DNA from 2 places in the Clostridium sp. LS3 genome. Region 1 is predicted to be linked to the other one. Evidence: riboswitches for the same ligand, from Rfam matches in the RefSeq annotation. Region 1 holds a riboswitch; the other holds the start of a gene.
What was found. Region 1 has a riboswitch for magnesium ahead of mgtE (magnesium transporter). Riboswitches for the same ligand answer to the same signal wherever they lie in the genome.

Region 1 (4,188 bases):
ATATTATAAAACTTATAAGCATTTCAAAAGGATCTTGATTTAATATTCTGATTCCATACCCAAACTCAACACTTTTTCTAAGTATTTCATCCTTTGCAAGAACATCCTTTATATCATCATAGCTTCTTTCTAAGTCAAAATAATTTAACCATATGTTATTAAAGTCTTTTTCATTAGTATTATATATTGTAACTTCATCATCTTTTTGAATTACTTCTATAACTTTTCCATAGGCAACAATTATGTAATTACAATCATTTATCTTATCCCATCTAAAACATTGCCCACACTCTAATATTTGCTTTATATTAAAGTTTTTAACTCCTTGTATTATAGCTTTATCTTCTTCAAATATAACATTTTTAAAATCCATTTCTTCACCTCTATATATCTCATTAATATATTATTTATCCCCGAGACATAAACGAACTATTCCCCTCTTCTTTTAATTAATTATAACACAATATAAATTAAAATAAAAAATTGCAAATTGATAATTTTAAAATAAACCTTATTTAGTTTAAAAAAATAGAGAAATTCAATGAACTTCCCTATAAATTTAATTTTATAAACATTTTACTATTTTTGATTGTCAATATGATCACTCTTTAAATTAAATAATTTAATAATAAGGTAGCTAATCCTAAGAAGAAGAAGAAACCTAATACATCTGTAAATGTTGTTACAAATATGGATGAAGCTAATGCTGGGTCTATATTAAGCTTTTTAAGCACTATTGGTACTACATAACCTGACATTGTAGCAACAACCATATTTAAAACCATGGCTACACCTATAACTATTCCAAAAACAATATTTCTTTCCCACATATATCCTAATATAGATATTATAATAGCTATTACAGAACCTGTTATAAGTCCGATTCCGACCTCTTTAAAGAATGTATGCTTAATATTGCTAAAGTTTAATTCCCCTAATGCTAATCCTCTAACAATTATAGTTAATGTTTGTGTACCCGCATTTCCGCCCATTCCTGCAACTATTGGCATAAATGTAGCTAAAGAAACTACTCGTCCTATTGTACCTTCAAACATCCCTACAACTGCTGATGCTAAAATAGCTGTAACTAAATTAATAACAAGCCAAGGTAATCTACTTTTTACTGACTCTCCTAATGTTCCATTAATCTTTTCTTCCTTGTCTATTCCCCCAAGACGATGAATATCTTCTGTACTTTCATCCCTTAATATTTGCATCACATCATCAAAGGTTATTATACCAAGTAATCTTTTTGCATTATCTACTACAGGCATAGTTAAATATCCATATTTCTCAAACCTATGTCCAACTTCTTCTTGATCCATATTATAGGGAATCCATTCTACATTAGTATTTAAAATATCTGATATCTTAGTATTAAACCCTGAGACTACTAAATCTTTTAATGGAACTATTCCTTTAAGCTTATCAAAATTATCTATTACATATAAGTCATATATATTTTGAATCTCTTCTCCATATTGTTGTAAATATTTTAAAGTTTCCTCTACAGTCATATTCTCTTTTACTGATATAAATTCCGTAGCCATTATCCCTGCAGCAGTGTCTGGATCATAGCTTAATAATTGCCTAACTTTTCTAGCATCTGCATCAGTCATCTTTGCTAAAATCTTATTCGCTTGTCCTTCATCTAAAATCCCTAGTAAATCTGTTAATTCATCTGAAGACATTTCTTCAATAATATTTTTTTGTTTGTTCTCTGAAAACTGACTAAGTATTTCATACTTTTCTTCATTCTCAGCTTCATCTATTATTGATGCAATAAATTCCTCTGGTAATCTATATAAGATATCAGTTATATCTTCTTTATTATCACGTAATACATCTAATATATCTACTGGATGTATATCTTCTATATACTTAATAATTTTATCTTGTGGAGCATGAAGTAAAAATCTTCTTAACTCTTCCTTATTCATATCTAACTTCATAAATTTTCCTCCTAAAATTAGATAGGAGAAAATCCTTCAATAGAGATTACTACTATTAAGACTTTCCTATCTTTTTTATATCTAAATCTATTCAATTCATACATTGTCCCCAGATACGAGTCCATAGTAACATCTCCCTTCAAAATAAAAAACTTTTGCCCTCTACGACAAAAGTTAATAACATTAGCTTTATAATCGTAGAGCTTTAGCACTATAAAGCGTAGACATAATGTCAGCTACATTAAAAATCACCTTAGCGATGATTCTTGCTAACCCATTGGAATCTCTAGATTTTTCTGGGTAGTAGCATTTTTCTTTATAGGAACCTCACCTAACAATTTGTATTATATATTTATTCCTAATAATATACTATGCAATAAAAATCTACATGTCAATAAAATGAATATTATTTTATAACAAACTATACTTTAAACTATTATGAACCTCTAATATTATATACAATATATTAAATAAAAAAAAGTGAAAGAGCTTAGGAATTTATTCCTTTACTCTCCCACTAGTTTTAATTCTTTATTATTAAATTCTAATAATTATAGAATCCTTTTCCTGTTTTTCTTCCAAGATATCCAGCTCTAACATATTTTCTTAAAAGACTACTTGCTCTATATTTACTGTCTCCTGTTTCATTATATAAAACATCCATAATAGCTAGGCAAACATCTAATCCTATAAGATCTCCTAAAGCTAAAGGTCCCATTGGATGATTTGCGCCATATTTCATTGAAGTATCTATATCTTCAACTGAAGCTATTCCTTCTTGTAGTATAAATGTAGCTTCATTTATCATTGGAATAAGTATTCTATTAACTACAAATCCTGGAGCTTCTGCAACTTCTACAGGCTCTTTTCCGATTGCAACTGATAAATTTTTAACAGAATCAAAAGTTTCTTGAGATGTAGCTATACCTCTTATAACTTCTACTAGCTTCATTATTGGAGCCGGGTTAAAAAAGTGCATTCCTATAACTTTATCTGGTCTTTTTGTTGCTGATGCAACTTCTGTTATTGATAATGATGAAGTATTAGAAGCTAAGATTGCTGATTCCTTACAAATTGAATCTAGTTCAGCAAATATACTCTTTTTAATTTCCATATTTTCTACTGCGGCTTCTATTACTAAATCACAATCCTCAGCAAGAGATAAATCAGTAGTTCCCGTTATTCTTGAAAGTATAGCTTCCTTATCTTCTTCAGTCATTTTTCCCTTAGAAACTAATTTGCTTAAGCCTTTATTTATTCCAGCTATTCCTCTTTCAACAAATTCATCTTTGATATCTCTAACTATAACTTCATATCCTTTTTGAGCGAAAGCTTGAACTATTCCAGCACCCATTGTTCCTGCGCCTATTACAAAAATCTTTTCCATTTTTACTAAACACCCCTTTATAATTGATAGTTGTCAATTAATAATTAACAATTCAAAAAAACTAAATTAATAAATATTAAATTTACTCTTTAATTGTCTATTTTCTATTGCTAATTGTCAATTATATTTATTGTATGTTAATTCTATTTCTCTTCTTTTAACTCTTTTACTTGTACTGTCATTTCTGGCACAACTTTTAATAAATCTCCAACTATTCCATAGTCTGCTGACTTCATTATTGGAGCTGATGAATCTTTATTTATAGCTATTATCATGTCAGAGTCTTGCATACCTGCAACGTGTTGTATTGCTCCTGAAATACCACATGCTATATATATATTTGGTCTTACTGTTTTACCTGTTTGACCAACTTGATAATCTCTTTCTATCCAACCATTTTCCACAGCTGCTCTTGATCCTGCAACAGTTCCTCCTAAGGCTTCTGCTAATTCTTCTAGTATAGCAAAATTTTCCTTAGAACCAACTCCTCTACCTCCAGCTACTATAAAGTTAGCTTCACTTATATCAACTATATCCTTAGCTTCCTTTACAATTTCAACTATTTTAGTTCTAATATCTGCCTCTTCTAGCTTAACTTCAACATTTTCTACAGTAAACTCTCTATCTTCATCTGGAAGCTTTGAGAACACTCCCGGTCTTACTGTAGCCATTTGTGGTCTATGATCAGGGCAAGCTATTGTTGCCATTAAGTTTCCACCAAAAGCTGGTCTTGTAGCTAGTAAATCTGCTTTTTCAACATCAACATCTAAGACTGTACAGTCTGCTGTTAATCCTGTTGATAATCTAGCTGCTACTCTAGGCCCTAAATCTCTTCCAATGAAAGTAGCT
Region 2 (4,188 bases), 650 kb from region 1:
ACTGCTGTATCTACAGAAATCCCAACATCTGCTTCTGTCATAGCTCCTGCATCATTTATTCCGTCTCCCATAAAACCAACAGTATGTCCATTATTTCTTAAAGCAGCTACAACACGTACCTTTTGTTGTGGTGAAAGCTTAGCAAATACATTAGTTTCTTCTACTACTTCACTAAGTAGTTCATCATCCATTTCTTCAATATCTGATCCAAGCAATAAATTACTTACTTTTATTCCGACTTGACGACAAATTGAAGATGTTACAGCATCATTATCTCCAGTAAGAATTTTAACATTAACACCATACTCCTCAAGAGCCTTTATTGCTCCAGCTGTACTTTTCTTTGGAGGATCTAAGAATGCAAGATATCCTATTAGAACCATATCAGCTTCATCTTTTACTGAAAGTTCTCCTACTTTTGATGGATTATTCTTTTGAGCAATACCTAATATACGCATTCCTTCTCTATTGTAGCCTGCAACTGTCTCTAGAATTTCATCTTTTATTTTTTCTGTAATAGGTTCTATTTTCCCCTTATATTCTACATGTGAGCAAACTGATATCATTTCTTCAATTGCTCCTTTTGTAATAAGTTGAGTTTTACCATATTTATCTTCAACTACTACACTCATACGACGACGACTAAAATCAAATGGTATTTCATCTACTTTTTTATAATCTTTCCATAATTCAATCATATCTTTTTCATTTGCATGATTTACTATAGCTATATCCATTAAGTTTTTTAATCCTGTTTGATGATAGCTGTTAAGAAAAGCATGGCGTAATACTCTACTATCTTCATTTCCTTCAATATCAAGAGAATATTCTAAAACAACTTTATCTTGTGTAAGTGTTCCAGTTTTATCAGTACAAAGAACATCCATAGATCCAAAATTTTGTATTGCATTTAAATCTTTAACTATTACTTTTTTCTTTGACATAGAAACTGCACCTTTTGCAAGGTTTGCTGAAACAATCATTGGTAGCATTTCTGGGGTAAGACCTACTGCAATAGAAAGAGCAAATAGAAATGCTTCCATCCAATCTCCTTTAGTAAAGCCATTCATGAATAGCACTATCGGAACCATTACTAACATAAATCTAATTAATACCCAGGATACTGAGTTTACACCTTTTTCAAAGCTTGTAGTAACTTTTTTACCTACTATTTGCTTTGCCATAGAACCAAATATTGTATCGTCCCCAACATTAATTGCTATTGCTGTAGCTGAACCGCTAATAACATTACTTCCCATGAAAGCTAAATTGTTCATCTCAACAGGATTTTTACAATCACTTATAATAGCCTTATCTATTTTTTCAACTGGTTCACTTTCACCAGTTAATGATGATTGACTTATAAATAAATCCTTAGATCTTAATATTCTAACATCAGCTGGAATCATATCACCAGCAGCTAAATGAATTATATCTCCAACTACAATTTCATTAATTGAAATTTCTTGTCTTCCAATTTCTTTACGCTCTACACTTATAGTTGTCTTAACCATTTCACTTAGCTTTTCAGCTGCTTTACTTGACCTTGCCTCTTGTACAAAACGAAGGATTCCACTAACTAAAACCATTGTAGTTACTATAATAACTGATGTTGCATCTCTATCTGCTGGTTCAACAATAGCTATATCTGTAATGAATGATATAACTGCTAAAATCAATAAAATTATAGTAAATGGATTAATAAAAGCTTCTAAAAGTCTTTTTAATAAAGAGTCACCTTTTTGATGAGTAACTTCATTTTTTCCAAACTTCTCTCTCATTAATTCAACTTTACTTTCTTCATAGCCATTATAGCTTGTATCATATATCTTTAATATAGCACTTTCATTTTGAATTGCAGCTGAAATTAATCTATTCTTTGTTTCAGCTAATCTTAATTCATTAGTAATGTTTTTTTTCAATATTCTTTTTTTCATTGTCTTTCCCTCCTAAAAAATAGATTTTAATACTTTTTTAGAAAGTAAGACATAAACCCAAAAGAAATACTAATGTAAATTATTCAATTGTAATGAGCAAGAGGAATGAATGTACAATCTAGTACATAATAAATTCATCGTGCTTACGAAAATCATACTTCTCCCTAGTGGGTCTATGTTCTTACTACTCTCTTCATCCATTCCTCTCACCTCCAAAAATTCAAAATATATAAACATAAAATTGATTAAAAATAAAAAACCCTTACCAAAGCCAAAACAATGGTAAGGGAAATAAAATTCCTAAAATATGCAATAATAAACTGCAACAAAAAACATAAAACAAAAAAATTGTTTCACCATCGTTCAAGCTTCAGCTTCACAAGGCGATGAAATTGCATTAGTCTATGCCTTGGATTCGACATAGACTGCTAACCTTCTCATAGTGTCTCCACTATTTTGCGGCAGCAACCCTTATCCTTGTGGTAACCTCACCTACCGAGATATTTAATTTTCAAATTTTAATTTCTAATTCTACTTCATCATATGAAATTACTCTATATTTGTCAACCCTTTTTAATATTTTTATTTAATTTAATTATAAAAAATAAGTTTATAGCTCAATTTTTAAAATTTAATTCATATTATTATTATAAAGTCACTTTCAAATAATTTATTGTGAAATTTATTTAAAAGTGATAAAATAACCCTTAATAATATTAGCACAATCCAAGGAGGTAACTATGAAAAAGAAAAATATAGTACTACTTTCAACTGGTGTTTTAGCCACTTTATCAGTTGGCGCCTTAGGCTTTGTAGGAAATTACTTTTATAACTTAGCTCTTAATCCAAAAACTTCTAAAGATATTATTTTTGGTAAACCTGAAGAATCTGAAGATACAGATGGACAAGTTTTAAATGAAGATGTAAATTGGCTAACTAGTAATTCAAACTTTTCTGATGAATATATAACTTCATTTGATAATTTAAAACTGCATGGATATAAAATACTAAACGAAAATCCTACTAATAAGTGGGCAATAACTGTTCATGGATATACTTGTAAAGGTTCTGATATGATACTTTATGCTAAAAGCTTTTATGATATGGGTTATAACGTTTTAATTCCAGATTTAAGAGCTCATGGAAGTAGCGAAGGTAATTACATTGGAATGGGATGGAATGACAGACTTGATATTATAGAGTGGATAAATTTAATTATTAAAAATTATGAAAATACAGAAATAATACTTCATGGAGTATCTATGGGAGCTGCTACTGTTTCTATGGTATCGGGTGAAAATTTACCTAATAATGTAAAGGCAATTATAGCAGATTGCGGTTATACATCTGTTTGGAATCAATTTTCTCATAAATTAAAGGGGCTTTATTCACTTCCAGACTTTCCTGTAATGCATGCTTCTTCATTAGTATCAAAATTTAGAGCTGGATATAACTTAAGAAAAGCATCAGCATTAAATCAAGTTTCGAAATCTAAAACTCCAATACTTTTTATTCATGGTGATAAAGATGACTTTGTTCCATATTCAATGATGGACGAACTATATACCGCTACGAGTTCTGAAAAAGAAAAACTTACTATTGAAGGAGCGGGACATGCTAAAGCATCAAAAGTGAATCCTGATCTTTACTGGTCAACCATTGAAACTTTTATAAATAAATACATTGATTAATTTTATATAACTAAAAAGGCAAAAGATAATTTAATCTTTTGCCTTTTTATTAGTATTTAGCTTTAATTTTCGTAACCATTTATAATCACATCAAGTTTACCAATTTCCGGATCTATTGCTAGACCATGAACTGATATTCCTTGTGGCATTAAAGGATGTCTTTTTATTAAATTAACACTATCTTTTATAGATTCTTCTACTGAATCAAATCCATGTAACCACTTTTTCACATCAATTCCGCCATTAAAAAGTGTATTTATAGCTTCCTGTGAGATTCCTCTATCAATAGCTTTTTCTAATAAATTTTCTGTATTTAAATTACACATCCCACATCCATGATGGCCAATCACAAAAATTTCATCTACATTAAATTCATAAATTGCAACAATAACGCTTCTAATTACACTTCCAAAAGGATGCATAATTGATGCTCCAGCATTTTTAACAATTTTAGCATCACCATTTTTTAAATTTAATGCTTTAGGTAGTAAATCTGTAAGTCTGGTATCCATACAAGATAAAATAAGTATCTTTTTCTTTGGCTCTTTTGAAGTTTTGTA

Region 2: it holds a riboswitch for magnesium, as region 1 does, so the genes downstream of both, mgtA (magnesium-translocating P-type ATPase) here and mgtE (magnesium transporter) in region 1, are expected to answer to the same signal.

Annotation. Positions count from the first base shown of each region.
Region 1 covers NZ_CM143921.1:442,452-446,639, reverse strand. The annotation lists gene ACZJV1_RS02300 (DNA-3-methyladenine glycosylase family protein) at 1-373, opposite strand, end outside; gene mgtE (magnesium transporter) at 609-1,952, opposite strand; M-box (ykoK) riboswitch at 2,136-2,298, opposite strand; gene ACZJV1_RS02290 (3-hydroxybutyryl-CoA dehydrogenase) at 2,497-3,339, opposite strand; gene ACZJV1_RS02285 (electron transfer flavoprotein subunit alpha/FixB family protein) at 3,483-4,188, opposite strand, start outside.
Region 2 covers NZ_CM143921.1:1,092,928-1,097,115, reverse strand. The annotation lists gene mgtA (magnesium-translocating P-type ATPase) at 1-1,937, opposite strand, end outside; M-box (ykoK) riboswitch at 2,285-2,444, opposite strand; gene ACZJV1_RS04970 (alpha/beta hydrolase) at 2,678-3,628, shown strand; gene ACZJV1_RS04965 (beta-class carbonic anhydrase) at 3,691-4,188, opposite strand, start outside.